2 regions of the Pseudomonas syringae genome follow, and region 1 is predicted to be linked to the other one. Evidence: riboswitches for the same ligand, from Rfam matches in the RefSeq annotation. Region 1 holds a riboswitch; the other holds the start of a gene.
What was found. Region 1 has a riboswitch for cobalamin ahead of I9H07_RS13080 (CbtB domain-containing protein). Riboswitches for the same ligand answer to the same signal wherever they lie in the genome.

Region 1 (15,362 bases):
TATAGGGCTCGAAGTACGCAAACCAGACATGCGGCTGTTCAGGGGACAGGCCGAAATTCAGCGCCTTGCCATCAAAGCTGGACGGCACGCGAAACCAGTTCTGATGGTTGTAGGAAGCGACTGCGTGGTAGCCGCTCCAGGCGCTGTTGAACGTCGATTCGCTGGCGTTGCTCAGGCTGAACGCGTGAGCTTCGCCGACGTTCAGGCCGTCGACCTTGAAATGAAACCACTGAAAGTGTGCGCTCTGGGTATCCGGCCGAATGGCCAGGCTGATGCGGCGTGGGTCGCTGGCATCCAGAACCTGGATATTACCGCTGTCGAAGTCTGCGCTGATAGTGAGGGTCACGGTGGCTTCCTGTGTCCGTAGGCGTTTTCAGGCGGCTACTGTACACCGATCGACCCTTGGCCCCGCGACGGAAAGTTCTCTACAGCGGTCATCCGGCGTTCAGGAAATCGCTTCGGCGGTGACCATCAGGCTGCACACGAACGCGGTCAACAGGCACCAGGCAAGATAGGCGCGACGCTTGCGACGATGCCAGCCGGACGCGCCGAGCAGCAAGGCGGGTGCCTGCAACTGGCGCCACACGCGCTCGCTGTTCTGAAACGCCGACAGGTGAGCAGCATCGGCGTCCAGCCAGTGGCGAAACTCGATCCGCTCGCTGGCTGTTGCAGCAGGGCTCTGTAGATGCACGTACCAGCGACTGGCCTGATCCTGAACGGCACTGCTTTCGCCACTGGTGTAAACATGCGCCTTGCCCAATGCCCGACGCATGGCACGCTCCACTCTGGCGACCTCGACGTCCATGAACAGGGCAATGTCTGCGTAGGGCTGGCCGTCGACACGGCTGAGCAGGAATATTTGCAGGGTGCGGCGCGAGAGCTTGCGCAGCCTTTGGCCGAGTTCGACGGCCTCCAGCGTCGGTCGCGGGCGGGGCAGACGGGCCGGCAGGTGCAAGGAAGATGAGAGCTGATTACTCATGATGTATCGCTCGCTGATATTTCATGAAGGTCGTGGCTCGGTTGATCCGTGTACAGACTAGACCAGAAAATACGAGAATCATTCTCAAGTGGAAAATCACTGCATTTACTTTTTATGTGCCAGCTTCTGCTGCTTTCGGCCGTAAATCATGACCCCGATCAAGTTCTGGTTTGCTATGATTCGCGCCATTGCTACACACCAAGCGGCTGTACATAGCAACACCCTAGACTTCATTAGCCTGAAGCAGCGAAACCAAAAGAAAGAACCAAAAAAGACCCGGCTAAAAAGCCGGGTCAAAAACCGTGATTAGCCTGATGAGGAGATAATCAGGAAGCCGACCTAAGACTTCCTGGTTACTCGGCAGTTCTCGCGAACCGCTGACGCAATAATAATCATTATCATTTGAAAATCAAATGTTTTTATTGCCCTCATCGAAATAAATAATCCGCCGGCGCTCGCCCGGCGGATTATCCCTCTTGCAGCAGCCTCCGATACTCGTCTACTCCAACGGCAATTCCGTGGTGCGCTTTACCGTGCTCATGGCGATATTGGAGTGGGCTTCATGCACGTGAGGCAGTTGCAGCAAGTGGTCACGCAGAAAGCGTTCGTAGCTGGCGATATCCTGCGCTACCACCTTGAGCATGAAATCCATCCCGCCCGCCATGGTGTAGCACTCCAGCACTTCGGGGTGGCCGATGATTGCCTCTTCGAACTCAGCCAGATAGCGCCGGCCGTGACCTGACAGCTTGACCTCGACAAACACCGTCATGCTCAGACCAAGCTTCTGCGTACTCAGCAGGGCGACGGTGCGCTCGATGACGCCATCTTCCTGGAGCCGGTGAATGCGTCGCCAGCACGGCGATTGCGACAACTCGACACGCTCGGCGATTTCTGCAGCGGACAGATTGGCGTCGTGTTGCAGCAGGCGAAGGATCTTGCGATCGATGGGGCTCAATTTGGGCTGCATGAATTGACCTTGTTTTTTGTTATGGCCGAAAAAAGCATGCTCAGTATCAGCAGATTTGCACGCATTTAGAAAGAAAAAGCCGCGTTGCTACAGGCAGTCTAGTGCCAAGGCTGCCGGGCTGGACCGTCCCGGCGCAAAGACCTGACCCACTATAAGAACAAGAGAGGTATCCGCATGTCCCTGGCTGATATTCGTCTGGATGATAAATACCGGCTTGCCACCGGCAATCTGTACCTGACCGGCACACAGGCGCTGACCCGCCTGCCGATGCTGCAAAAGCAGCGTGATGAAGCGCAGGGCCTGAACACTGCCGGGTTTATCTCCGGCTATCGGGGATCGCCGCTGGGTAATCTCGACAAGAGTCTGTGGGACGCCAAGGACTACTTGCAGCAGAACGCTATCCATTTTCAACCGGGGATCAACGAAGAGCTGGCAGCCACGGCGGTATGGGGCAGCCAGCAGGTCAACCTGTTCCCGCACGGAAAATACGATGGCGTGTTTGCGCTGTGGTACGGCAAAGGGCCGGGCGTAGACCGCTGTGGCGATGTCTTCAAGCATGGCAACTCGGCAGGCGTCGCGGCCAAGGGTGGCGTGCTGATCCTGGCGGGCGATGACCATGGCTGCAAATCCTCGACCATCGCGCACCAGAGCGAACATGCCTTCATCGCCTCGATGATCCCGGTGCTCAACCCGAGCAATGTGCAGGAAATTCTCGACTACGGCATCATCGGCTGGGAGTTGTCGCGCTACAGCGGTTGCTGGGTGGCCATGAAAACCATTGCCGAGAACGTCGATTCTTCGGCCGTGGTGGAAGTCGATCCATTACGGATCAAGACGCGCATTCCTGACGACTTCGTACTGCCCGAGGGCGGCCTGCACATTCGTTGGCCGGACCCGCCGCTGGCTCAGGAAGCTCGCCTCAATACCTACAAGATTTATGCGGCCAGGGCGTTTGCCAGGGCCAACCAGCTCAATAAGGTGGTGATTGATTCTGCCCAGCCGCGGCTTGGCATCGTTACCACCGGCAAGTCCTATCTCGACGTGCGCCAGGCACTTGAAGAGCTGGGTATCGATCATGACCTGTGCGACAAAGTCGGCATCCGCGTGCTCAAGGTCGGCATGAGCTGGCCCCTTGAACCTGTTTCGGTGCATGACTTTGCCGAGGGGCTGGAAGAGATTCTGGTGGTCGAAGAGAAACGCAGCGTCATCGAAGATCAGTTGACCGGCCAGCTGTACAACTGGCCGGTGGATCGCCGCCCAGTGGTGGTCGGCGAATTCGACGAGCAGGGTCGTTCACTGCTGCCTAACCTCAGCGAGCTGACCCCGGCGATGATTGCCAGAGTGATCGCCAAGCGTCTGGCGCCGTTCTACAGCAGCCCGCAGATCGACGCGCGCCTGCAGTTTCTCAGCGACAAGGAAAAGGCACTGCAGGCCCCGCTGTTCAGCACCCAGCGCACGCCGCATTTCTGCTCCGGCTGCCCGCACAACACCTCGACCCGCGTACCGGAAGGCAGCCGTGCCCTGGCCGGGATCGGCTGCCACTACATGACCATCTGGATGGATCGCGAAACCGAGACTTTCACCCAGATGGGCGGCGAGGGCGTGACCTGGATCGGCCAGGCGCCTTTTACCGAAACCCCTCACGTCTTCCAGAACCTGGGCGACGGCACCTATTTCCACTCAGGGCACCTGGCGCTGCGTGCGGCCGTGGCTTCGAAGGTCAACATTACCTACAAGATTCTCTACAACGACGCAGTGGCCATGACCGGCGGCCAGCCGATTGACGGCGTTCTGCGGGTCGATCAGTTGAGCCGCCAGGTATTCAACGAAGGCGTGCAGCGCATTGCGCTGGTCTCTGACGAACCGGACAAATACCCGAACCGTGAAGGCTTTGCGCCGATCACCAGCTTTCATCACCGTCGCGATCTGGACAGCGTGCAGCGCGAATTGCGTGAATTCAAAGGGGTCTCGGTCATCATCTACGACCAGACCTGCGCCACAGAAAAGCGTCGCCGCCGCAAGCGCGGCACCATGCCCGATCTGGAGAAACGCGCGTTGATCAACTCGGCCGTGTGTGAAGGCTGCGGGGATTGCGGCGTCAAATCCGGCTGCCTGTCCGTGCTGCCCAAGGAGACTGCTCAAGGGCGCAAGCGGGAAATCGATCAGAGTGCCTGCAACAAGGATTTCAGCTGCGTCGAGGGTTTCTGCCCAAGCTTCGTCACTGTGCATGGTGGCAAATTGCGCAAGCCTGTGGTGCCGGAACAGGTCGACGCCTTCGCCCGTTTGCCAGAGCCTGTGCTTCCTTCATTGGAGCGGCCGTTCAACATTCTGCTGCCCGGTGTCGGCGGGACGGGTGTGACCACGGTCGGTGCAATGCTCGGTTATGCCGCCAATCTGGAAGGCAAAGGCTGCAGCGTGCTCGATCAGGCCGGGCTGGCGCAGAAATTCGGGCCAGTGGTCAGTCATATCCGCATCGCTGCGCGCCAGCAGGATCTGTTTGCAGTGCGCATTGCGGCCGGGGAGGCGCATCTGCTACTGGGTTGTGATTTGCTGGTGGCGGCCGGTCCGGACGCGATTGCCAAGCTCGACAGCAAGATTTCCCATGCGGTGGTCAACAGCCAGCAAACCCCCACGGCTGAATTCACCCGTAATCCGGATGCTGTGTTCCCGGCCGAAGCGATGAAACAGACCATTATTGACGCCGTGGGCGCTGACAAGACCCATTTCGTCGAAGCCACCTCACTGGCGACCCGCTTGATGGGCGACAGCATTGCCAGCAACCTGTTCATGCTGGGTTATGCCTTCCAGCTGGGACTGATCCCGCTGACCTCGGCGGCCATCGAAAAGGCTATCGAGCTCAATGGAGTCGCCGTGAACCTCAATCAACAGGCGTTTCTGTGGGGGCGTCGTGCTGCGCATGATCCTGCCGCTGTCGAAGCGTTCGTCAATCCACAGCAGCAGGTCAGCGAGCCGCAACAATCGAGTCTGGAGCAGCGCATTCACGATAACGTCATTGCCTTGCAGCGCTATCAGAACAGCGCGTATGCCGAGCGTTATCTGGGGCTGGTGCAGCGAGTGCGCGAAGCGGAATCGCAAGCGTTCCCCGGTCAGGAATTGGCGTTGACCGAAGCGGTAGCCTTCAACTACTTCAAGCTGCTGGCCTACAAGGATGAATACGAAGTCGCGCGGCTGTACAGCAATGGCGACTTTACCCGGCAACTGGAGGCGCAATTCGAAGGCGACTATCGACTGGAGTTTCACCTGGCCCCTTCGTGGCTGGCCAAGCGCGATCCGCACAACGGCCAGCCGCGCAAACGCAGCTTCGGCCCGTGGATGCTGCGTGCGTTCGATGTGCTGGCAAGATTCAAATTCCTGCGCGGCACGGCACTCGACCCTTTTGGTCGCAGCCTCGAGCGCAGGCAGGAGAGGGAGCTGATCGACCGCTACGTCAGCGATATCGAACTGATCCTGCAACATCTTCAGGCCCACAACCGCCACACAGCGTTGAGCCTGGCGCGTCTGCCGGAAAAGATCCGCGGTTATGGCTACATCAAGGAAAATGCCATGAAAGCTGCGGCCTTGCAGGCAGATATCCTGCGCAAAAGCCTGGAAAGCGGCGAAAGGGTCGCGCCGAAGCTGTATGAGGTGGCTGCTTGATGAGGTGAGCTTCCTGCTACTGGTTGATTTCGCGACAATGCTCAAGTGTTGGCATGCCGTTCTGGACGCTCCGTGGGAATGCTTTCCCGTTCCCACGCTCGTCGCTGTTCGCGAAGACATTGTTTCAGACGACGCATTTCCGACTCTCATACCGGCCCTTTCGCGAACAGGTTCGCTCCTACGGCCTACGGCCAGAATCAAAAGCGTACTTGTGTATAACGCCGAGCGGCACGAGAGTCATCTGCTATTCAGGCCTGAACAAATGCGCATGCCCGGCCCGATACAACGACGACTCACTGAAATGATCGGCAGCAAGCACGCGGCCGACCAGAATCAGCGCGGTACGCCGAAAACCTTTGGCCTGCACTTTCTCCTGAATGTCCGCCAGCGTACCGAGCGCCCAGTCCTGATCCGGCCAGCTGGCGCGGTGTACCACGGCTATCGGGCAGTCGGCACCGTAATGCGGGGTCAACTCTTCGACGATCCGCTGCAGGTTTTTCACCCCCAGATGAATCGCCATGGTCGCCTGGTGGCTGGCCAGGCTCGCCAGCGCTTCGCCACTTGGCATCGAGGTCTTGTCGGCGTAACGGGTCAGAATAACGCTCTGGGAAACATCCGGCAGCGTCAGTTCAACGCCCAGTAGCGCAGCACAGGCCGCAGTCGCGGTTACGCCGGGGATGATTTGGTAGGCAATGCCCAATTCCCGTAAATGACGAATCTGCTCGCCAATGGCGCCGTACAGGCTCGGGTCGCCGGAATGTACGCGGGCCACGTCCTGGCCCTGCGCGTCAGCCGTCTTTATCAGATCAATGATCTGCTCCAGATGCAGCTCGGCGCTGTTGGTCACCTGTACCGCCTGATTGCCTTCCAGCACCGCCAGCGGCACCAGCGAGCCCGCGTAGATAATCACCGGGCAGGTGCGAATCAAACGCTGGCCCTTGACGGTGATCAGTTCGGGATCGCCAGGGCCTGCGCCAATGAAATAGACGGTCAATGAATTCTCCGAAAATGAATACGCGAGTGCTGCAATTATCCGCCTGCAACGGGGCAGGTTGCCAAGGCAAATGTCACCTGAGTGCTTTTCTGCCGCTCGATGACCAGTCGCGCGGTGCCGTCGCCCAACTGCGCGGCCAGTGCCAGTGCCGATCCTTCGGCAACCCCATGGCAGCCGGTGGTCTGCAAGACCTGTGCAGAACGGTGCGTCAGATGCAGCTCCCACGCCACCAGCTGCGCAGCGTTGAAAAACACCAGCGGCACCGCCAGTTGCCCGGCCAGTTCCAGCAGACCGGGTTCCTGATCCTTTAGATCAATGGACGCCAGCGCCGTGACGCTGCCGATCTCCAGATCAACCGTGCGAAGGCTGCTCTCGATCAGCTCACGCAAGGTCTCCGCCGAACAGCCGCGCCGACAGCCCAGCCCGACCACCAGAGGCGTGCCGGGTTGAACGATCGGTGGATCAGGCCTGATGCCGGTCGGCATTGTTTAGTGCGCCGTGTGGCGGTGAGCATCGCTTCGGCGGAACAGCCAGGCGCTGATCAGGCCCATGGCAATCCAGAACAGCGCGTTGGTCAGCAGCGAGGCGATCATGAACTGTGATTCCAGCGCTTCAGGTGCCAGGCTTTCATGAACCAGCGGCTGCGGCGCGCCAATCACATGCGGCACGACCAGAATCGCCAGCCCCAGCGCTTTCAGCAGCCAGTTTTGACCAAACACCAGCAAGGCCAGCCCGGCGGCAGTAGACGCAGCAGTGCCGATCCACCACAACTGGCGCTGACTCAGTTCAGCGGCAGCGGTGCCCGGCAGCTCGGGTGGCAGGCCCAGTGTGGGTGCCAGGACGAACACCGCAAAACCCGCCAGCCCCCACCAGGCGCCCTGAGCCGTTCGGCCCGGTGCGCGCAGCGTATAAAGCCCGGCAAGCATCAGTGCGAAACCCACTGCGACCACCAGGTTGCCACCCGTGGTGGACAGCACGCGCTGCCAGCCGTTTTCCGGCTCCCAGGCCGCTGCTTCATGCACATGGCTGTGTTCCGCCGATGCGCCATCAGCATGCTCGTGCACCTGTTCGGCGGAGGCATTTTCGTAAGTTTCGGCCTGCTGGATCAGCGGTACGACCCAGAAACTTTGCAGCAAGGTCAGCAGCAGGGCTGCCAGCAGGCCGGTTAAGCCTGCCGTTTGCGCGATTCGCTTGAACATTGTCGAGTCCTCAATGGCAAGGGAAGGCGGCGCTGTGACGGGTGTCGTGCGCGGCGTTGTGTACCGCGGCGATGTGCGAGAACCCGGCAAAATAGACCAGGCACGCCCCCAGCAGGGCAGCGCTGATTGCAGCGGTCAGGCGTTGGGTTTGGGTTGAGCTGGTCGCAGCCGTCTGGCTGCTGCTGATGGTGGTCATGGCGATCCCTCTTGAGTGTCGGCAAGTGGGCCATGCGCACGCGAACCCACTGGCGAGCGCCAGAGGTTTCAACTGCGCCCGCCCACCGCGGGTGTGTCATCGAAAAAATATCGGGCCGGTCTCCGGGCTCGCGAGGGGCTAGAAGCGCAATGCGTTCAGACCTTCAAGGTCACCTTCCCATGCCGGGGCACAGTGGATCAGACCTTCTCTCGCTTACCGTTGCGGGGGCAGCACCGGACTTGCTCGACAGCGTGAGCGCACCGGTTTCCCGTTTCACCCCGTGAGGGGCACCCGAAACAAGGCGCACAGGAGAGCATGGGCGGCAGGGCAACGTCAATCTGAACGATTGACCTGCCTGCGGTCACTGCGTAGCCTTGCCGGCTCGAGGTTCTCCATTCGTACTGCGTGACGCAATGGAGCTAAGACGGGAATGCGGTCGATGCCGCAGCTGCCCCCGCAACTGTAAACGGTTACGTTCATTGCACAGCCACTGCTACGGCGGGAAGGCGCAATGAATGCGTGTCGCCAGGGTCTTCGATGATCAGCGACAGGCAGCCGTGAGCCAGGAGACCTGCCTCGAACCGGGCTGACTGAAAAGCCTGCGAATTCTCACTACAACCGGGCGGGGTGATCCGGTGGCGATCCGAACCTTGTGCCTGCACGCGGTTCTCGTCCTGTTTGCCCGCCGCATTGCCAAAGGGCACCTGATGAAAACACTGGCCAAGCTTCCCGTCACCATCGTCACCGGCTTTCTCGGCTCGGGCAAGACCACCCTGTTGCGACACATGCTCGACAACGCCGAAGGGCGACGCATTGCGGTAATCGTCAACGAATTCGGCGAGTTGGGCATCGACGGTGAAATCCTCAAGCAATGCACCATCGGCTGTAGCGAAGAAGAAGCCAACGGCCGCGTCTACGAGCTGGCCAACGGTTGCCTGTGCTGCACGGTGCAGGAAGAATTCTTCCCGGTGATGCGTGAACTGGTCGCCCGTCGCGGCGATCTGGACCACATCCTCATCGAGACCTCGGGGCTGGCGCTGCCCAAGCCACTGGTACAGGCCTTCCAGTGGCCGGAAATCCGCAACGCCTGCACCGTCGACGCCGTGATTACAGTAGTCGACAGCCCGGCCGTGCTGGCCGGTACGTTCGCCGCATTCCCTGATCAGGTGGATGCACAGCGCAAACTGGACCCCAATCTGGACCACGAATCGCCGTTGCACGAGCTGTTCGCCGATCAACTGGCCAGCGCCGATCTGGTGATCCTCAATAAAGCCGACATGATCGACGCCGAGGGTCTGGCCGCGGTGCGCGCTGAAGTCGCCGAAGAGCTGCCGCCAGCCGTCAAGGTGGTCGAGGCCAGCAGTGGCCGCCTGCCGATCAGCGTGCTGCTGGGCGTCGGCGCCGAATCCGAGCTGCACATCGACGGTCGCAAGACCCACCACGATCATCACGAAGGTGACGATGATGATGACCACGATCACGACGCATTCGATTCTATTTCCCTGAAACTGCCGCAGGCCGATGAAAAAGTGCTGCTCGATGCGCTGAATCAACTGGTCGTGCAACACGGTATTCTGCGCGTGAAAGGCTTCGCTGCGATCCCCGGCAAACCGATGCGCCTGCTGATCCAGGGCGTGGGCACGCGCTTCGACAAGCACTTCGACCGCGCCTGGCGCGCCGATGAAGAGCGCGCCACGCACCTGGTGCTGATCGGCCAGGAGCTTGACGCCGTCGCACTGCAAACTCAGCTCAACGCTGCGATTGCCGGCTGACCCATGCATTTACTGAGAACCCAGCCCGGCGGTTTTGTACCGAACGACAACATTGCCGATCTGGGGCAGACGCCAGCCGAGCTGGTGATTCTCTGCAGTGGCGATTCCAGCCTGGCGCTGCTGGCCGAGGCCGCCCAGCACCTGCCTGAGGATTACCCCAGCCTGCGTCTGGCCAACCCGATGCAGGTGCAGAATCACGCCTCGGTCGACCTGTATGTCGACGAGGTATTGCGCCACGCCAAGGTCATTCTGATTTCCCTGCACGGCGGCATCGGCTACTGGCGCTATGGCGTCGAGCGCCTGATGGAGCTGGCAGCGCGTGGCGTTCAGGTGATTCTGGTGCCGGGCGACGACCGCCCGGATCCTGAGCTGAGCGACCTGAGCACGGTGCCGGCCGCAGAGCGCGACCGCCTCTGGCAGTTTCTGCGTCAGGGCGGCTTGCCGAATGCGCTGGACCTTTATCGCTGCATGGCCAGTCAGTGGCTGGATCGTGATTATCCGTGGGCCGAGCCTCAGCCGTTGCCGCGCACGGCGGTTTATCATCCGAAACGGGCAACTGCCGGTTTACAGGATTGGCAGGCCGACTGGCACGCGGAACAGCCTGTAGTCGCGCTGTTGTTCTATCGCTCGCACCTGCAGGCTGCCAACACCGGCTTCATCGATGAATTCTGCACCCGCTTGCAGGCGCAAGGCATCAATCCGCTGCCCATCGCGGTCGCCAGCCTCAAGGAGCCGGGCTGCTTTGTTCAGGTGGAAAACTGGCTGGACGAAGCCGAAGTCGAGCTGATTCTCAACACCACCGGCTTTGCCCAGTCGAGCCCTGAAGCGCCGCATCTGCGCCCGTTTCGGCGCAACGTCCCGGTGATTCAGGCGATCTGTGCCCAGGACAATGAACCCGCCTGGGAGGCCAGCGAGCAGGGCCTCGGCGCCCGTGATCTGGCGATGCACATCGCCTTGCCGGAACTGGACGGACGTATTATCAGCCGGCCGATCAGCTTCAAAGACCTGGCCTGGCGCAGCGAGCGCAGCCAGTCAGATGTGGTCTGCTACCGTGCCCAGCCCGATCGCATGGACTTCGTCGCGCAACTGGCGCGGCGCTGGATCGAGCTGGCGCGCCTGCCCAATGCCGATAAACGTGTGGCGCTGATCCTCGCCAACTATCCGACCCGTGACGGGCGGATCGGCAATGGCGTGGGGCTCGACACACCTGCGGCGGCGCTGAATATCCTGCGTGCCATGCAGGCCGAGGGTTATCCAGTGGCAGCACTGCCGGAGAGCGGCACCGAGCTGATCCAGCAGCTGCTGGGTGGGGTGACCAACGATCTGGACAGCATCGATCAGCGCCCGTGCCAGCAAAGCATGGCGCTGGATGAATACCTGGCCGCGTTCAACGAACTGCCGCAGAGTAACCGTGATGCGGTCAATGCGCGCTGGGGCGCGCCGGATGCCGACCCGATGTTCCGCGCCGGGCGGATGATGATCGCCGGTCTGCGCTTGGGCCTGACCTTTGTCGGCATTCAGCCGGCGCGGGGTTATCAGGTCGATCCGAGCGCGGTCTACCACGATCCGGATCTGGTACCGCCGCACGGCTATCTGGCGTTCTACTTCTGGCTGCGCAAAGCCTATGGCGCGCATGCCGTGGTGCATGTCGGCAAGCACGGCAATCTGGAATGGCTGCCGGGCAAGGGCGTCGGGCTGTCGCGCACCTGCTGGCCGGATGCCGTGCTGGGGGCGATGCCCAATATCTATCCGTTCATCGTCAATGATCCGGGCGAGGGCGCACAGGCCAAGCGCCGCACGCAGGCGGTGATCATCGATCACCTGATGCCGCCACTGACCCGTGCCGAAACCTATGGCCCGCTGCGCAATCTGGAACTGCTGGCCGACGAGTTCTATGAGGCGCAACTGCTGGATCCGCGCCGCGCCCGCGAGCTGCAACGCGACATTCTCGAACTGGTCCGAGAGACGAATATCGATCGCGAGCTGGCGCTGGACGAGTCCACTGACAGCGATGCCGATGCGGCGGTCTGGCTGCCGCGTCTGGACACCTACCTGTGTGATTTGAAGGAATCGCAGATCCGCGACGGCCTGCACATTTTCGGCCAGTCGCCGGAAGGGCGTTTGCGCATCGACACTTTGCTGGCCCTGTTGCGTATTCCGCGCGGTGACGGGCGTGGGGCGCAATCCAGCCTGTTGCGGGCCCTGAGCAAGGCGTTCGAACTGGGCTTTGACCCGCTCGATTGCGAGCTGGCCGAGCCCTGGAGTGGCCCGCGTCCCGCTGCGTTGCTGGCCGTCAGCAGCGACCCATGGCGCAGTGCCGGTGATGCTCGCGAGCGACTGGAACTGTATGCCGCCGCCCTCATCGAACGCGTAACGCTGGGTGAAGCGCCGCACGATTTGCCGGCTCATGATGATCTGGCGCTGATTATCGACAGCTTGCGCGAAGTGGTCGCCCCTCGGCTGGATGCCTGTGGCCCTGGCGAAATGCAGGGCATGCTCGATGCCCTGAGTGGCCGCTTCGTGCCGGCCGGGCCCAGTGGTGCGCCAAGCAGGGGAAGGCTGGACGTGTTGCCGACCGGCCGCAACTTCTTCAGCGTGGACGTGCGCAACTTGCCGACCACCACGGCCTGGCGCATCGGTTTCCAGTCGGCGAACCTGCTGCTGGAGCGGCACCTTCAGGACCACGGCGACCATCTGCGTCAACTGGGCTTGTCAGTCTGGGGCACGGCGACCATGCGCACTGGCGGCGATGATATCGCGCAGGCCATGGCGTTGATGGGCGTACGTCCAGTCTGGGCGACCGGCAGCCAGCGGGTCGATGATTTCGAGATTCTGCCGGTCAGCCTGCTGGATCGTCCGCGGGTGGACGTCACCTTGCGGGTGTCCGGCTTTTTCCGCGATGCGTTCGCCAACCTGATCAAACTGTTCGACGCTGCCGTGCAGGCAGTGGCCGCGCTCGACGAGCCGGATGACCTGAACCCGCTGGCGGCCAGGGTACGCGAAGAGCGTCAGGGCTTTGTGGCTGAAGGGCTGAGCGAGGACGAAGCCGCGCGTCAGGCGGGCTGGCGAATTTTCGGTGCCAAACCCGGCGCCTACGGTGCGGGCGTGCAAGGTGCGATTGACGGCCGTCTATGGCAAAGCCGCGAGGACCTCGCTGAGGTCTATCTGAACTGGGGCGGTTACGCCTACGGTGCTGCGGATGAGGGCACGCCTGCCCGACAGCGTTTTGCCCAGCGTTTGTCCAAGGTCCAGGCAGTGTTGCAGAATCAGGACAACCGCGAGCATGACTTGCTGGACTCAAACGATTATTACCAGTTCCAGGGCGGCATGCTCGCGGCTTCGGAAAGCCTCAGCGGGCAAAAGACCGCCAGTTATCATGGCGATCACAGCCAGCCCGACCTGCCGAAAATCCGCACCCTCAAAGAAGAGCTGAACCGGGTAATACGCTCGCGTGCGGCTAACCCGAAGTGGATCGAAGGGGTCAAGCGTCATGGTTACAAAGGTGCGTTCGAAATGGCTGCGACCGTGGATTTCCTGTTCGCCTTCGACGCCACCACTGAATTGATCGACGATCATCAATACGCGCTGCTGGCCGACGCGTATCTGCTGGATCCGGCGACCCGCGACTTTATCGCGCAACACAACCCCGACGCCTTGCGCGACATGACCGAGCGCATGCTCGAAGCGCAACAGCGCGGGCTCTGGCAGGAACCTGGCGAGTATCAGCAAGCGCTGGAAGACCTGTTGTTGGACATAGAAGAGAACTGATGAACGTACTCGACTCAAGCACTCCGCATTTTCCACTGGCCGCCGTGGTCGGTGCTGATGATCTGAAACTGGCGCTGTGTCTGACGGCCATTGATCCGCGCATTGGTGGCGTGTTGATCGAGGGGCCGCGTGGCATGGCCAAGTCGACGCTGGCGCGCGGTCTGGCTGATCTGCTGGCCAGCGGTCAGTTCGTTACCTTGCCGCTGGGTGCGACCGAAGAGCGTCTGGTTGGCACACTGGACCTGGATGCTGCGCTGGCCGAGGGCCGTGCGCGTTTCTCGCCGGGTGTGCTGGCCAAGGCCGACGGTGGCGTGCTGTATGTCGATGAAGTCAACCTGCTGGCCGATCATCTGGTCGATCTGCTGCTGGATGTTGCCGCCAGCGGCGTCAATCTGGTCGAGCGCGACGGTATTTCCCATCGTCACGCTGCGCGTTTCGTACTGATTGGCACCATGAACCCGGAAGAAGGTGAGCTGCGCCCGCAGTTGCTGGATCGCTTTGGTTTGAATGTGGCACTGAGCGGTCAGACACAGCCTGTCGAGCGCAGCCAGATCATTCGTCGTCGCCTGGATTTCGATGCCGATCCTGTGGTTTTTTGCCAGCACTGGCAAGCGCAGCAGGACGCCTTGAAGCTTCGTTGTGAACAGGCGCGAGTACTGTTGCCAAGCATTGAGCTGGATGATCATTCGTTGGCCGCGATCACCGAGCGCTGTTTTGCGGCGGGCGTCGACGGCATGCGTGCCGATCTGGTCTGGCTGCGCGCTGCCCGTGCGCATGCGGCGTGGCGTGGTGGCAGCCAGATCGAAGAACAGGACATCGAGGCGGTCGCCGAGTTTGCCTTGCGCCACCGGCGTCGCGAACACACTCCGCCGTCGCAAAACCCGGAAGCACCACCGCCTGAATCGTCCCCAAAGCCCGACAAGCCCGAGAGCGGGCAGGGCAGTTGGGGCGAATTGCCCGCTCAGGCAGTGATCACCGGGTCACGCCGTGAAGTGCCGAGCTGGCCAAAAAAGCCTTAGGCATCCGCCCTCGTGCTGCACCGGGGGCGGATGCCATTCCCCGTCCCGGTCGACTGGCCTCCGGCAGGCAAGGTGCCGTTCGTGCCGGCGCTGACGGCATGGTGCAATGGCTGCCGACGCTATTGAAGGGGCGCCCGAAGAGCCGCAAGGATCTGGTACGCCAGCCACGCAGCGCTCGCCCGAGTGAACTGTTGCTGGTGATCGTCGATGCCTCGGCCTCTACACGCCGTCATCACGCCTTGAGTCAGGCCAAAGGCCTGCTGTCGCAGGTATTCGACGATGCCTATCGGCGGCGTGCGCGGCTGGCCTTGCTGACCGCGAGTGGCAATACGCCGCGCTGGCAGCATCAGGGCCTCAAGGCGTCAGCGGCATTGAATCCGTGGCTGGACGGGTTGGGCGCGGGGGGCGGTACGCCGCTCTCGGCAGCGCTCGAACAGGCCATGAGCTGGCTGGAACAACGCCAGCAACGCTACCCCTCTGAACAGCATCGGGTGTTGGTGCTGACCGATGGCAGAATCAAGCAACTGCCAGCGCTGCCGGCATTCTCTTGCGCAAGCCTGCTGATCGACATCGAAAAAGGCCCGATTCGCCTGGGGAGGGCAAAGGAACTTGCATCAAGCCTTGGCGCGGACTATCTGCATATTGATGAGCTGAAACGGGTTTGAGACGCTTACAGGCTGACGCTTTCTCGTTCCCACGCTCCGCGTGGTAATGCATTTCGTGACGCTCTGCGTCACATTGCAGCCATGGCGCAATACTCAACCTGGCTCAAGATACAGTTGGCACCAAAGCCTGAGAGTCTTTTGCGCTT
Region 2 (15,362 bases), 1.5 Mb from region 1:
GCCGTGGTCGGCAAGCCGGACTGGGAAGAAGCCCTGTTTCACCTGTTCAACCGTCTGCGTGACAGCGGCCGTCGCCTGCTGATTGCAGCGTCCAAATCGCCCCGCGAACTGCCGGTCAAGCTTCCCGACCTCAAATCCCGCCTGACCATGGCGCTGGTGTTCCAGATGCGCGGGCTGTCCGACGAAGACAAGCTGCGTGCCCTGCAACTGCGTGCTTCACGGCGCGGCCTGCACCTGACCGACGATGTCGGTCATTTCATCCTGACGCGCGGTACGCGTAGCATGAGTGCCCTGTTCGAATTGCTGGAGCGCCTCGATCAGGCCTCACTCCAGGAAAAGCGCAAGCTGACCATTCCCTTCCTTAAAGAGACGCTTGGGTGGTAGATCAGGCGCTGGTCTTGCAGACCGCAGCCGCGTTACGCCATGCCAAGCGGATTCTGGTGATTACCGGGGCTGGCCTGTCGGCAGACTCTGGCTTGCCGACCTACCGCGGCGTAGGCGGGCTCTATAACGGCAAGACCGATGACGGGCTGCCGATAGAAGTGGCCTTGTCCGGGCCGATGCTGCGCCGTGACCCCGAGCTGTGCTGGAAATACATCGCCGAACTGGGCAAGGCTTGTCTGGGCGGTGAGCCTAACGTGGCCCACTACGCAATTGCCCAGTTGCAGCGCATCAAGCCCGAGTGCTGGGTGCTGACCCAGAATGTCGATGGCTATCATCGTGCTGCTGGCAGTCCGCCCGAGCGACTGATCGAAATCCACGGGCAACTTTCGCCGTTGTTCTGTCAGTCCTGCGGCGGGGAGGATTCGCAGCTCAGCGAGCACTTGCAGCGCCCTTTGCCCCCTTTATGCCCCGCATGTAGTGGCATTTTGCGACCGCCCGTCGTTCTTTTTCAGGAAATGCTCCCGGAAAGGGCACTGGAAACACTGTATGAACAACTAGCTACGGGCTTTGACGCGGTCCTGAGTATCGGCACCACCGCCAGCTTCCCCTACATTCATGAGCCGGTCATTCGCACCCGTGTTTCCGGGGGATTCACCGCAGAAATCAATCCGCAGCCAACCGATCACAGCACTCAAATGGATGTATTTCTGCAAGGCCGTGCGGCACATGTCATGGCGGAACTCATAAGTCACATCTAGTTCGATTGAATTTGCAAATCGCTTTCATTGCGGGCATAGTCTCGGCTTCTTAACAGTCAGCCACGGTTGTGCCCATGCAAGTTGTTCGCTTTGCACCCCTCGTGCCTCTCGCACTCGTCACTTTCCTGTTCGGTTGCTCGGCCAATATGCCGGTTGCACAGCACGAACAGGCGCAGCCGGTTCCTCGCTATCAGAACACTGTCACTGCCCAGTCCGCAGCGCGTCACGACGACGCCGCGACCCTGCAGGACGAGATGGCTACCGAAGACGAACTGGCTCAGTTCGCTGATAACAAATCCTACAAACTGCCGGTTCTGGCCGACAGCATCCTGGAACGTGGCAAGTCTCTGATCGGTACGCGTTATCAGTTTGGCGGCACTTCAACGTCGTCAGGCTTCGATTGCAGCGGTTTCATCGGTTACCTGTTTCGTGAAGAGGCTGGCATGAGCCTGCCGCGCTCCACTCGCGAAATGATCAACGTTGACGCTCCACTGGTTTCGCGCGGCAACCTCAAACCGGGCGATCTGCTGTTCTTCAGCACCCGTGGCCGTGGCCGCGTCAGCCATGCAGCGATCTACGCCGGTAATCAGCAGTTCATTCACTCCAGCAGCCGTCGCAGCGGCGGTGTGCGCATCGACAGCCTCGATGACGCGTACTGGAGCAAGACCTTCATCGAGGCCAAACGGCCTTTGGCGATGGCACCGGGCACAGTGGCTGTGAAATCAACGCCGGTTGCCACGCAGACAACTGCGATGACATCGACTACAGTCAAGACGGCGTCCAAGCGGCGCAACGTGAATAAATAGAATTCGCTGACAAGGCCTTCGGGTCTTGCTGCGTTTTTGAGCTTGTCGGCAGCGTAAGCCGCATCCAGATCAGGTTGTTGTGGTTATGTCGATTGCTTTGCGCCTGATGGTCATCTCTGTTGCTGCGTTACTGGGTGCTTGTGCCAGCGCGCCGCCACCCCCCAAAGCCCCCGGATCGTTCAGCGTCCGGTGGTGACTGCTCCCCCTCAGATTCTTTCCCCGGCCGCCGAAGACGTGCTTTTCCGTGCGTTGGGGCTGGTGGGCACACCTTATCGCTGGGGCGGCAACACGCCTGACTCCGGTTTTGACTGCAGTGGTCTTATAGGTTATGTCTATCGTGATGCGGCGGGCATTTCTTTGCCGCGTTCGACCCGTGAAATGATCGTGATGGGCGCGCCGAATATTCGTCGCGAGCAGCTGCAGTCGGGCGATCTGGTGTTCTTCGCCACATCGGGTGGCTCGCAGGTGTCGCATGCGGGGATCTACGTCGGTGAAGGCCGCTTTGTGCATGCACCGGCCACCGGTGGCACAGTCAAACTCGACAGCCTCGACAAGCCCTACTGGCAACGCGCCTACCTCAACGCCAAGCGCGTAATCCAGCCAGCGAACCTGGCGCAGAATCGGCCGTAAGCGCTTCGCTCGCCTGCGGTCTGCCGGGAACCCCCAGCAAAACCTATCGTGCGACGCTCCGCGTCGCCATGCCGTTCAGGACGCTCTGCGTCTTCTTGCGACGCAGAGCGTCGTGAACTGCATTCCCACGCTGGAGCACTAGGTCCTGATGAGCCCGGAAAATAGGGCTTTCAGGCTTCTGTCCATAGGGCGTAGCAGCGAACCGGGCGACGCTTCGCTTGTTCGCTAAGGCAGTGTTTCAGACGATGCATTTTCGGCAATCATACCGGCCCTTTCGCGAACAAGTTCGCTCCTACGGCCTTCGGCCAGAATCAAAAGCGAACTTGTGTATTTCTGCGTCACACCTCTGCACTCGGTATTACTGAGCAGCCTTGGCCGAGGTCACGCGCCAGATCTTGTTGCCGACGTCGTCCGCCACCAGCAACCCGCCGCGCTGATCGTTGACCACGCCCACCGGCCGGCCCATGGCTTTTTCGTCCTTGTTCAGGAAGCCGGTCAGCACGTCGACCGGGGCGCCATTGGGTTTGCCGCCGCTGAACGGGATGAACACCACTTTATAGCCGCTGTGTGGTTTGCGGTTCCAGGAGCCGTGCTGGCCAATGAACAGGCCTTCGTTGAATGGCGCAGCCAGCGTTTTGCCGTCTGCAAACACCAAGCCCAGCGAGGCGGTGTGGGGGCCGACTGCGTAATCCGGCGCAATCGCCTTGGCGACCAGGGCCGGATTCTGCGGCTTGACGCGCTCGTCAACGTGCTGGCCGTAATAGCTGTAAGGCCAGCCATAGAACGCGCCATCTTGCACTGATGTCACGTAATCAGGCACCAGATCGCTGCCGATCTCGTCGCGTTCGTTGACGGCGGTCCACAATTTGCCGGTTTTCGGCTCCCAATCCATCCCGTTGGGGTTACGCAGGCCAGAGGCGAAGATGCGGTGATTGCCGGTGGCGGCGTCCACTTCCCAGATCGCTGCGCGACCTTCTTCCTTGTCCATGCCGTTCTCGGCCACGTTGCTGTTCGAGCCCACCGTCACGTACAGCTTGCTGCCGTCTTTGCTGGCGATGACATTCTTGGTCCAGTGGTGGTTGAGCGTGCCGCCCGGCAGGTCGACCACTTTGGTCGCTTGCGCACTGATGGAGGTCTGGCCGGCTTCGTAAGGGAAGCTGATCAGGCGGTCGGTATCGGCGACATACAGCTTGTTGCCCACCAGGGTCATGCCGAACGGCGAATTGAGGTTTTGCAGGAAAACCGTGCGAGTCTCGGCAACGCCGTCTTTATCGACATCGCGCAGCAAGGTGATGCGGTTGGCGCTCGGTACGCCAGCGCCCGCGCGGCCCATGACTTTCTCCATGACCCAGCCGCGAATGCCCTTGGAATCATCCGGCTTGGCCGGCGAGTTGGTTTCCGCGACCAGCACGTCGCCGTTGGGCAGCACATACAGCCAGCGCGGATGATCAAGGTGTTCGGCGAAGGCAGCCACTTGAGTGCCCGGCGCGGCAACCGGTTTTGCATCTTTCTCCCAGCCGATGGCGGGGGCGATATTGACGGTCGGGATCAGCGTCTTGTTCGGCTCCGGCAGCTTGGGCGAGGGGCCTGTTCCGTCCGAGACTTGCAGCCTGGACGACTCGCCGCAGGCAGCAAGGCCGCCAGCAACCAGAAGCAGTACTGCGTAATGGGGTCTGTGTTTGAACATGTTGGATCTCCATAAACAAAGGCGTGGTCCTGTAACTGATAGAGACACCCTGAACCGCCGAGGTTCAATCCTGTTAAATGAAGGAGCCTGAGGCTGCGCTGTCGATTGACGCTCTGGGCCCAACCCTCTACCCTTCGCCGCTTGTTTCAGGTGCTCTGCAATCTTCGATTGGCAGAGTGAAACAGGGAAGCCGGTGTGGATCACCCGATCCGATCCCGGCGCTGCCCCCGCAACGGTAAATGAGTCAAGGCTGTGCATCGTGCCACTGTGTTTCGACACGGGAAGGCGCGCAGCCGGGGAGACCCGCTCATGAGCCCGGAGACCGGCCTGAATCACTCAATGGCATCACGGAGGGTGATGTTCTGTGCAGGGCGTTGCCGTGCTGTCCAGTGCTGTCCTTCCGTCTGCTTTCGCCTGCCCCGAGCGGAGAGCCGAAATGAACGAATCCCCCGAACGCGACGAACGCCATCTGGCGCGCATGCAGCGCAAAAAAGCCGTGATGGACGAACGTATTGCCAGTTCGCCCAATGAGTGCGGCCTGCTGCTGGTATTGACCGGCAACGGCAAAGGCAAGAGCAGCTCGGCCTTCGGCATGCTCGCCCGGGCCATGGGCCACGACATGCAGTGCGGTGTGGTGCAGTTCATCAAGGGCCGCAACAGCACCGGCGAAGAAATGTTCTTCCGGCGCTTTCCTGAGCAAGTGCGTTATCACGTGATGGGCGAGGGCTTCACCTGGGAAACCCAGGACCGCCAGCGCGACATCGCCGCCGCCGAGGCTGCATGGGCTGTGTCGCAGGAAATGCTTCGCGACCCGAGTATCGGCCTGGTGGTGCTCGACGAATTGAACATCGCCCTCAAACATGGCTACCTCGATCTTGAGCAGGTACTGACGGACTTGCAGGCCCGTCCGCCCATGCAGCACGTACTGGTGACCGGCCGTGGTGCCAAGCCTGAATTGATCGACCTGGCCGACACTGTTTCCGAGATCGGCGTGGTCAAGCATGCGTTCCAGTCCGGTATTCGTGCGCAAAAAGGTATCGAGCTGTGAGCCATTCCTCATGAGAGCACTGCAATGAGAGCCACTAAATGAGAGCCCCGCGCGACTGTCCGGCGGTATTGATCGCTGCGCCTGCCTCCGGGCAAGGCAAAACCACGGTGACCGCCGCACTGGCGCGTCTGCATCGCAATCAGGGCCGCAAGGTCCGGGTGTTCAAGTGCGGTCCGGATTTTCTTGATCCGATGATCCTTGAGCGGGCCAGTGGTGCGCCGGTCTATCAGCTGGACATGTGGATGGTCGGTGCCGATGAAAGCCGACGCCTGCTCTGGGAAGCGGCCGACGAAGCGGACCTGATCCTCATCGAAGGCGTCATGGGCTTGTTCGACGGCACGCCATCGAGTGCCGACCTGGCGCGTCACTTTGGCGTGCCGGTACTCGGCGTGATCGACGGGACTGCCATGGCACAGACGTTTGGCGCACTGGCACTGGGGTTGGCGCGCTATCAGCCGGATTTGCCGTTCGCCGGGGTACTGGCCAACCGCGTGGGCACCGTACGCCACGCGCAATTGCTGGAAAACAGCCTGACCGAGGGGCTGCGCTGGTACGGCGCGTTGTCGCGGGAAGTCGGTTTCGAATTGCCCAGCCGCCATTTGGGATTGGTGCAAGCCAGTGAGCTTAACGACCTGGACCTGCGTCTGGACATGGCCGCCGCTGCGCTGGCCAGCACCTGCGAAGTGTCGTTGCCACCTGCCGTGACATTCACCGCGCCCGATCCGGTTCATGTCGAACCGCTGCTCAGCGGCGTGCGTATCGCCGTGGCGCGTGACGAAGCCTTCGCCTTTCTCTACGGCGCGAGCCTGGACCTGCTGCGCAACATGGGCGCCGAACTGAGCTTTTTCTCGCCGATCCATGACAGCGAAATTCCCGAAGCCGACAGCCTGTACCTGCCGGGCGGCTACCCCGAACTGCATCACGTCGCGCTGGCGGCAAACCTGGCGATGCAGGCCTCGATCAGGGCTCACCATATTGCCGGCAAGCCGATCCTGGCCGAGTGCGGCGGCATGCTCTATCTGCTTGATGCGCTGACCGACGTGGAAGGCGTGCGCGCCGAACTGGTCGGTTTGCTGGCCGGTGAGGCGGTCATGCAGAAGCGTCTTGCGGCGCTGGCCTTGCAAGCGGTCGAACTGCCCGAGGGCACGCTGCACGGTCACACGTACCACCACTCGCTGACCAGCACCGAGCTGCAACCGATTGCCCGAGGCGTCAGCCCCAATGGCGGTCGTGGTGCCGAGGCGGTGTATCGCCTGGGACGCCTGACCGCCTCTTATGTGCACTTCTATTTCCCTTCCTGTCCGCAGGCGATAGCGGCGCTGTTCAAGCCATGAGCGAGCAAGCGTTCAGCCCTGAAGAGCGGGCTGCGGTGTACCGCGCCATTGCCGAACGTCGCGATATGCGCCACTTCATCGGCGGCTCTGTCGCGCCCGAGCTGCTGGCACGCGTGCTGGAGGCCGCGCATCAGGCGCCCAGCGTCGGGTTGATGCAGCCTTGGCGTTTCATTCGTATCAGCGATCCGGCGTTGCGCAGCCAGATGCAGGCGCAGGTGGAAGAAGAGCGTATTCGTACCGCCGAGGCGCTGGGTGAGCGAACCGACGAGTTCATGAAGCTCAAGGTCGAAGGCATCAATGATTGCGCCGAAGTGCTGGTTGCCGCGCTGATGGAAGGGCGTGAGCAGCACATCTTCGGCCGGCGCACCTTGCCGGAAATGGACATGGCTTCGCTGTCCTGTGCAATCCAGAATCTGTGGCTGGCCTCGCGTGCCGAAGGGCTGGGCATGGGCTGGGTATCGCTGTTCGATCCCGAGGCGCTGGCCGGTTTGCTGGGCATGCCAGACGGCGCCAAGCCGCTGGCGATCATCTGTCTGGGGCCGGTGAAGGAATTTTATCCCGCGCCCATGCTGGTCATGGAAGGCTGGGCGCAAGCGCGCCCGCTGCATGAACTGCTGTATGAGAATCAATGGGGAGTGAGTCAATGAGTGTGGCGCTGTTGAGCGTCGCCGGCGTGGCGCTGGATGCGTTGCTCGGTGAGCCGAAACGCTGGCATCCGCTGGTCGGGTTCGGCGGCTTTGCCAGTCGGGTCGAGCGGCGCTTCAACAGCGGCGGCCGTGGCTGGCGCAGTCATGGCGTGACGGCCTGGGTAATAACGGTGGTGCCGTTGACGCTGTTGGCCACCTTATTGAGCTGGCTGCCTTATATCGGCTGGCTGTTCGACATTCTGGCGCTGTACTGCGCGCTGGGCATGCGCAGCCTCGGTGAACACGTTCAGCCGGTGGCGCAGGCATTGCGCAGTGAGGATCTGGTCGAAGCGCGGCAGCGGGTGGGTTATCTGGTCAGTCGCCAGACCAGCGAACTGGACGCCACCGAGGTCGCCCGCGCCGCTACCGAGTCAGTGCTGGAAAACGGCAGCGACGCGGTGTTTGCTGCACTGTTCTGGTTTGTCGTGGCCGGTGCGCCCGGCGTGGTGCTGTACCGGCTGAGCAACACGCTGGACGCCATGTGGGGCTATCGCAACGAGCGTTTCGAGCGTTTCGGCTGGGCGGCGGCAAAAATCGACGACTTGCTCAACTACATTCCTGCACGCCTTGTGGCACTGACCTACGCATTATTGGGCAAGACCCGACTGGCACTGCGTTGCTGGCGTACCCAGGGCCCGACCTGGGACAGCCCGAATGCAGGCCCGGTGATGGCGGCTGGCGCGGGTGCACTGGGTGTCGAGCTGGGCGGCGCGGCGATCTATCACGGCGAACTGCATCAGCGTCCAAAACTGGGTGAAGGTGTCCCGGCCGACGCGGACTCGATCGATCGCGGCTGGCAACTGGTGCAGCGCGGCGTCTGGTTATGGCTGCTGATCATCTGCGCGGCGGCTGAATTCTATGCTTGAGCACGGCGGGCGACTGCGCGCTGCGGCGCAACATTATGGTATTCGTCAGGCCGACTGGCTGGACCTGTCCACCGGCATCGCACCCTGGCCCTGGCCGATTCCGGAGATTCCCCTGCGCGCCTGGGCGCGGCTGCCCGAGACCGATGACGGCCTGGAAGCCGCAGCCTGTGCCTATTACGGTGTGCCTCGGTTATTACCGGTGTCCGGTTCGCAGGCAGCGATTCAAGCGCTGCCTCGGGTGCGCAGTGGAGGGCGGGTCGGTGTTCTTTCACCGTGCTATGCCGAGCACGCACATGCCTGGCGCCAAAGCGGCTACGTGGTTCGCGAGGTGGGTGAGCAAGAGGTCGACTATTTTCTCGATACCCTCGATGTGCTGGTGGTGGTCAACCCCAACAACCCGACCGGCCTGCTGCTGAGTACCGAGCGCCTGCTGGAGTGGCACGCACGGCTGGCCGAGCGTGGCGGCTGGCTGGTGGTCGACGAAGCATTCATGGATAACACACCGGGCCTGAGCCTGGCCGCCGACACCTGGCGCATCGGGTTGATCGTGCTGCGCTCGTTCGGCAAGTTTTTCGGCCTGGCCGGGGTCCGGCTGGGCTTTGTGCTGGCCGAACCGGCGCTGCTCAAATCACTGGCGCAGGAAATAGGCCCCTGGTCGGTCAGCGGGCCGACGCGCATCATCGGCCAGGCCTGCCTGAGCGATCTGCAAGGGCATGCCCGGCAGATCGAACGCTGTGATCAGGCGCGTGACCGGCTGGTGGCCTTGCTCCACCAGTACCATCTGGCCCCTGATGGCGGCTGCGCGCTGTTTCAGTGGCTGGTGACTGCCGAAGCGCAATTGCTCCACGAGTTCTGTGCCCGACGTGGCGTATTGTTGCGCCTGTTCGTGGGGGACACGCCTGAGTCCTGCAGCCTGCGCTTTGGCCTGCCCGCTGATGAGGCCGACTGGCTGCGTCTGCACACTGTTCTGCTTGAATACCGCAAGGAATACCCATGGCCACGCTGATGGTACAAGGCACCACCTCGGATGCCGGCAAAAGCACGCTGGTGACGGCGTTGTGCCGCTGGCTGACCCGGCAGGGCGTGAAAGTCGTGCCTTTCAAACCGCAGAACATGGCGCTCAACAGCGCGGTGACGGCGGACGGTGGCGAGATCGGCCGTGCGCAGGCGGTGCAGGCGCAGGCTTGCTTTCTTGAACCGCATACCGACATGAACCCGGTGCTGCTCAAGCCCAACAGCGACACTGGCGCGCAGGTCATCATTCACGGTCGCGCCGTGACCACCATGAACGCCGTGGCGTATCACAGCTATAAAGAGATCGCCATGCAGGCGGTGCTGGAGTCGCATCGGCGGCTGGGGGAAAGCTACCCGGTGATCATGGTCGAAGGCGCCGGCTCGCCCGCCGAAATCAACCTGCGCGCCAATGACATCGCCAACATGGGCTTCGCCGAAGCGGTCGACTGCCCGGTGCTGCTGATTGCCGACATCAATCGCGGCGGGGTCTTTGCGCATCTGGTCGGCACGCTGGAGCTGCTGTCGCCCAGCGAGCAGGCACGGGTCAAGGGCTTCATCATCAACCGGTTTCGCGGCGACATTGCCTTGCTGCAGCCGGGGCTGGACTGGCTGGAAGCGCGCACCGGCAAGCCGGTGGTCGGCGTGCTGCCTTACGTCATGGACCTGCATCTGGAGGCCGAGGACGGCCTTGATCAGCGCCAGACCGACAAGGTCGAGCAAGTGCTGAACGTGGTCGTGCCGGTGCTGCCGCGTATCAGCAATCACACTGATTTCGACCCGCTGCGCCTGCATCCGCAGGTCAATCTGCAATTTATCGGCCCTGGCCAGCCCATTCCCCCCGCTGATCTGATTATTCTGCCCGGCTCGAAAAGCGTGCGCAGCGACCTGACTTATCTGCGCGCCAATGGCTGGGACACGGCCATCGACCGGCATCTGCGCTACGGCGGCAAGCTGATGGGGATCTGCGGCGGCCTGCAAATGCTCGGCGAGCAATTGCACGATCCGCTGGGCCTCGAAGGCGCGGCGGGTTCCAGCCCCGGTCTTGGCCTGTTGGCGATGAGCACCGTGCTGGAAACCGAGAAGCAACTGCGCAATGTGCGCGGCCATCTGACCCTGGAAGACGCCGAGGTCAGTGGTTACGAGATCCATGCCGGCGTCACCACCGGTGCGGCGCTTGAGCACGCTGCGGTTCGCCTAGACGATGGCCGCTGCGACGGCGCGCAGAGTGCCGACGGACAGATTCTCGGCACTTACCTGCATGGCCTGTTCGAATCGCCTGCCGCGTGCAGCGCGCTATTGCGTTGGGCGGGGCTGGAAAACGTGCAGTCGGTGGATTATCACGCCTTGCGCGAGCGCGACATCGAGCGGCTGGCGGATCTGGTGGAAAAGCACCTGGACGGTAAGCTGCTCCGCGAACTGTGCGGCCTGGAGGCAAGCTGAATGCTGCAATTGATACTCGGTGGTGCGCGCTCCGGCAAAAGTCGGCTGGCTGAAAAACTGGCTACCGACTCTTCGCTCGATGTGATCTATATCGCCACCAGCCAGCCGCTCGATGGCGAGATGAATCAGCGTGTTGCCAGCCATCGCGCTCGTCGCCCTGATCACTGGGGGCTGGTCGAAGAGCCTGTCGAACTGGCGCGCGTTCTTTTTGAGCAGGCTGCGCCTGACCGCTGCCTGCTGGTGGATTGCCTGACCCTGTGGCTGACCAATCTGCTGATGCTCGACAGCCCCGAGCGTCTGGCTCGGGAGCGTGAAGCGCTGCTCGACTGCCTGGCTGAATTGCCGGGCGAAATCATTTTTGTCAGCAATGAGACCGGGCTTGGCGTTGTGCCGCTCGGGGAGCTGACCCGTCGTTACGTCGACGAAGCCGGTCTGCTGCATCAGGCGCTGGCCGAGCGTTGCCAGCGTGTCGTGTTAACCGTTGCTGGCCTGCCACTTACGTTGAAAGGAACCGCGCTATGAGTAATTCCTGGTGGCTCAAGCCCGCACAGGCCATTGATGTGCCGATGCGCGAAGCTGCGTTGGCGCGTCAGCAGCAGCTGACCAAGCCTGCCGGATCGCTGGCGCAACTGGAGCGACTGGCGGTGCAGCTAGCCGGTCTGCAAGGACGCGAGCGTCCGGCTGCCGACCAGCTGTGGATCGCGATCTTCGCGGGTGACCATGGCGTCGTCGCAGAAGGTGTGTCGGCGTATCCGCAGGAAGTCACGGGCCAGATGCTGCACAACTTTGTCAAGGGCGGCGCGGCGATCAGCGTGCTGGCGCGCCAGCTTTCCGCGCAGCTGGATGTGGTGGATCTGGGTACCGTGTCGCCGATAGAGTTGCCAGGTGTGCGCCATCTGCGCCTCGGCGCAGGCACTGCCAATTTCGCCCACGGCCCCGCCATGACTGTCGAGCAGGGCCTCGCTGCGTTGCAGGCCGGGCGTGACAGCGTGTTGCGCGCCAAGGCCGTTGGCACTGAGCTGTTCATTGGTGGCGAGATGGGTATCGGCAATACCACGGCGGCCAGTGCGGTGGCCTGTTCGGTACTGGAATGCGCCGCGCCGCTGCTGGTCGGCCCAGGCACCGGCCTGAACGCTGAAGGTATCGCGCACAAGACTCTGGTCATCGAGCGTGCGCTGGCGTTGCACGCCGAGCATGCTGGCGATCCTCTGCACAGCCTGTTCTGTCTGGGCGGCTTCGAGATCGCTGCGCTGACCGGCGCTTACCTGGCCTGTGCGCAGGAAGGCATTGTGGCGCTGGTCGACGGCTTTATCTGCAGCGTGGCTGCGCTGGTGGCGGTGCGCCTTAACCCTTCCTGCCGCAACTGGTTGCTGTTTGGCCACCGTGGCGCCGAGCCGGGCCACCGGCATTTGCTGGAAACCCTGCAAGCCGAACCACTGCTGGACCTCGGCCTGCGTCTGGGGGAGGGCAGTGGTGCCGCACTGGCTGTACCGTTGGTGCGTCTGGCCTGTGAGTTGCACAACGGCATGGCGACATTTGCCGAAGCGGCTGTGGCGGATCGTCCGGCATGACCTTGCATCTGGATTTGCTGCGCCACGGTGAAACCGAACTGGGCGGCGGCCTGCGCGGCAGTCTCGACGATGCCCTGACGGAACTCGGCTGGCAGCAGATGCGTTCGGCGGTGGTGGATGCCGGGCCCTGGGCGCGGATTATCAGTTCGCCCCTGCAGCGTTGCGCGCGGTTCTCCGAGGAATTGGCGCAGCGCTTGTCGTTGCCTCTGCACCTGGAGCCGGGTTTGCAGGAGCTGCACTTTGGCGATTGGGAAGGTCACAGCCCTGCGCAACTGATGGAAACCGATGCCGAAGGTCTGGGGCTGTTCTGGGCGAACCCGTATACGTTCACGCCGCCCAATGGCGAGCCGGTGACTGATTTTGCAACGCGGGTGCTGAGCGCCGTGCAGCGTTTGCATCAGGCTTATGCCGGTGAGCGCGTGCTGCTGGTCAGTCATGGCGGCGTCATGCGCTTGTTGCTGGCGCAGGCGCGTGGTTTGCCGCGTGAGCAACTGCTGCAAGTGGTGGTGGGTCACGGCGCACTGCTACCGATTCAGGTCGCCGCTGGCGGCCTGCTCATTGAGGCCTGACCTGCATGTTGCCGTTCTGGATCGCCCTGCAATTTCTCAGTAGCCTGCCGATCCGCCTGCCGGGCATGCCACGTCCCGAAGAGTTGGGCCGTTCGCTGTTGTTCTATCCGCTGGTGGGCGTGGTGTTCGGCACGCTGTTGCTGGGCTGCAACGCACTGCTCAGCGGCGCGCCGCCGATGCTGCATGCAGCGCTGTTGCTCAGTGTCTGGGTGCTGCTCAGCGGTGGTTTGCATCTGGATGGCCTGGCCGACAGTGCCGACGCCTGGCTGGGTGGTTTCGGTGATCGCGAACGCACCCTCAGTATCATGAAAGACCCACGTAGCGGGCCCATTGCCGTGGTCACGCTGGTGTTGGTGCTGCTGCTCAAGTTTGCCGCGCTTCTGGCACTGATCGACAGCCACAGCAGCATGGGTTTGCTGCTGGCGCCGCTGATCGGGCGCAGCGCGATGCTCGCCTTGTTTCTCGGCACGCCCTACGTGCGTTCTGGCGGGTTGGGGCAGGCGCTTGCCGATCATCTGCCACGTGGGCCGGGTCGCAAGGTATTGCTGATCAGTGCGGCGGTCTGCGTGCTGCTGGCGGGCTGGCCGGGTGTGATTGCGTTGCTGGCCTGCGCAGTCAGCTTCTTTTGCTTGCGGCAATTGATGATGCGCCGTCTGGGCGGTACGACCGGTGATACGGCAGGCGCGTTGCTGGAACTGCTGGAGCTTGTGGTACTGCTTGCCCTCGCGCTGTTTTAAGCGCTGGTCTCAGGGCATTCCATGCTTGATTGACAGTCTTGTCCGGCAAGGCGTAGCGTCGCGACTCGCGGACACATCCGCACGCACTTTTGCAGGGAGCTGACAATGACATCGATCTGGCGTACCAATGGCTGGATTCTGCTGGGCAGTGCATTGATTCTGGCGTTATCGCTGGGCACACGGCACGGTTTCGGGCTGTTTCTGTCGCCCATGAGCGCGGATTTCGGCTGGGGGCGCGAGGTCTTCGCGTTTGCCATCGCCCTGCAAAACCTGATGTGGGGTCTGGCGCAGCCGTTTGCCGGCGCACTGGCAGACCGCTTTGGCGCGGCAAAAGTCGTGTTTGTCGGCGGCATCCTGTATGCCGTGGGGCTGTTGTGCATGAGCATGGCCGACTCGCCCCTCAGTCTTTCGCTGAGCGCAGGGTTATTGATCGGCATTGGCCTGTCCGGTACTTCGTTCTCGGTCATTCTCGGTGTCGTGGGGCGTGCGCTGCCTGCCGAGAAGCGCAGCATGGGCATGGGGATCGCCAGTGCAGCGGGCTCGTTCGGCCAGTTTGCCATGCTGCCCGGCACGCTGGGGCTGATCAGTTGGCTGGGCTGGTCCGGTGCATTGCTGGTGCTGGGCGTGCTGGTCGCGTTGATCCTGCCGCTGGTGGGCATGCTCAAGGACACGCCGAGCGCCTCTACCGGTGTCGAGTTGACCCTGGGCCAGGCACTGCGTGAAGCCTGCTCACATTCAGGGTTCTGGCTGCTGGCGCTGGGTTTCTTTGTCTGCGGCTTTCAAGTGGTGTTCATTGGCGTGCATTTGCCGGCTTATCTGGTGGATCAGCACTTGCCTGCCAAGGTTGGCACCACGGTATTGGCGCTGATCGGGCTGTTCAATATTTTCGGCACCTATACCGCCGGCTGGCTGGGCGGGCGCATGTCCAAGCCGAGATTGCTGACAGCGCTCTATCTGCTGCGCGCGGTAGTGATTGTGCTGTTTATCTCGGTCCCGCTCAGTCAGACCACCGCTTACCTGTTCGGCGTGGCAATGGGCTTGCTGTGGTTGTCTACCGTGCCGCTGACCAACGGTACGGTGGCGACGCTGTTTGGCGTTCGCAACCTGTCGATGCTGGGCGGTATCGTTTTTCTGTTTCATCAGCTGGGGGCATTTCTCGGTGGCTGGCTGGGCGGCCTGGTGTACGACCGCACCGGCAGCTACGACCTCATCTGGCAAGTCTCGGTGTTGCTCAGTCTGCTGGCGGCGGCGCTCAACTGGCCGGTGCGCGAGCGCCCGGTGGCCAGGTTGCAGGCGCAGGGCGGTCTGGCGTGAGCGCGCGCCTGGCAGTGCTGTCTGCCTTGCTGGTGGGCTTGGTGTTGCTGGGGCTGGTCTGGTGGGCCTGGCAACACGTCGGGTTAGCGGCGCTGCAACTGGGGTTGGGCGCTTGCTAGGCAGACGGCGTTGCTTGGGGTAGCGTGTCGGCAGACGACAACACTCTTCAGGGACGCCATGATGAAAACTCGCTTTGTTTCGATCCCTCTTCTGCTGCTGGCCATGAGCGGCGCCGCAATGGCCGCCGATTGCCCGCCGTTGCTGCAAGGCGAGCTGCCCAAGCTGCGCGCCAAGGAAAACATCGACCTGTGCAAACGCTTCGCCGGCAAGCCGCTGGTGGTGGTCAATACCGCCAGCTTCTGTGGCTTCGCCCCGCAGTTCAAAGGTCTTGAAGAGCTGAGTCAGCGTTACAAGGGGCAGGGGCTTGAAGTGCTGGGCGTGCCCTCCAACGACTTCAAGCAAGAGGCCAAGGACGGTGAGGAGACCGCCAAGGTCTGCTACGTCAATTACGGCGTGAC

Region 2: linked by a shared signal. The riboswitch ahead of cobO (cob(I)yrinic acid a,c-diamide adenosyltransferase) and the one ahead of I9H07_RS13080 (CbtB domain-containing protein) in region 1 are both predicted to bind cobalamin.

The regions. Positions count from the first base shown of each region.
Region 1 covers NZ_CP066265.1:2,943,068-2,958,429, reverse strand. Annotated here, with positions in the region: gene I9H07_RS13115 (M14 family metallopeptidase) at 1-346, opposite strand, end outside; gene I9H07_RS13110 (DUF4880 domain-containing protein) at 446-979, opposite strand; gene I9H07_RS13105 (Lrp/AsnC family transcriptional regulator) at 1,479-1,946, opposite strand; gene I9H07_RS13100 (indolepyruvate ferredoxin oxidoreductase family protein) at 2,121-5,603, shown strand; gene cobM (precorrin-4 C(11)-methyltransferase) at 5,848-6,597, opposite strand; gene I9H07_RS13090 (cobalamin biosynthesis protein) at 6,633-7,082, opposite strand; gene I9H07_RS13085 (CbtA family protein) at 7,086-7,796, opposite strand; gene I9H07_RS13080 (CbtB domain-containing protein) at 7,807-7,992, opposite strand; cobalamin riboswitch at 8,089-8,302, opposite strand; cobalamin riboswitch at 8,361-8,585, shown strand; gene cobW (cobalamin biosynthesis protein CobW) at 8,700-9,764, shown strand; gene cobN (cobaltochelatase subunit CobN) at 9,768-13,532, shown strand; gene I9H07_RS13065 (ATP-binding protein) at 13,532-14,551, shown strand; gene I9H07_RS13060 (vWA domain-containing protein) at 14,605-15,216, shown strand.
Region 2 covers NZ_CP066265.1:1,413,040-1,428,401, forward strand. Annotated here, with positions in the region: gene hda (DnaA regulatory inactivator Hda) at 1-384, shown strand, start outside; gene I9H07_RS06400 (NAD-dependent deacylase) at 378-1,142, shown strand; gene I9H07_RS06405 (C40 family peptidase) at 1,217-1,948, shown strand; partial or broken gene I9H07_RS06410 (C40 family peptidase) at 2,034-2,578, shown strand; gene I9H07_RS06415 (PQQ-dependent sugar dehydrogenase) at 2,937-4,265, opposite strand; cobalamin riboswitch at 4,397-4,610, shown strand; gene cobO (cob(I)yrinic acid a,c-diamide adenosyltransferase) at 4,702-5,313, shown strand; gene I9H07_RS06425 (cobyrinate a,c-diamide synthase) at 5,352-6,647, shown strand; gene bluB (5,6-dimethylbenzimidazole synthase) at 6,644-7,294, shown strand; gene cbiB (adenosylcobinamide-phosphate synthase CbiB) at 7,291-8,199, shown strand; gene cobD (threonine-phosphate decarboxylase CobD) at 8,192-9,205, shown strand; gene I9H07_RS06445 (cobyric acid synthase) at 9,193-10,653, shown strand; gene cobU (bifunctional adenosylcobinamide kinase/adenosylcobinamide-phosphate guanylyltransferase) at 10,654-11,175, shown strand; gene cobT (nicotinate-nucleotide--dimethylbenzimidazole phosphoribosyltransferase) at 11,172-12,224, shown strand; gene cobC (alpha-ribazole phosphatase family protein) at 12,221-12,793, shown strand; gene I9H07_RS06465 (adenosylcobinamide-GDP ribazoletransferase) at 12,799-13,530, shown strand; gene I9H07_RS06470 (MFS transporter) at 13,636-14,844, shown strand; gene I9H07_RS24875 (hypothetical protein) at 14,841-14,963, shown strand; gene I9H07_RS06475 (glutathione peroxidase) at 15,025-15,362, shown strand, end outside.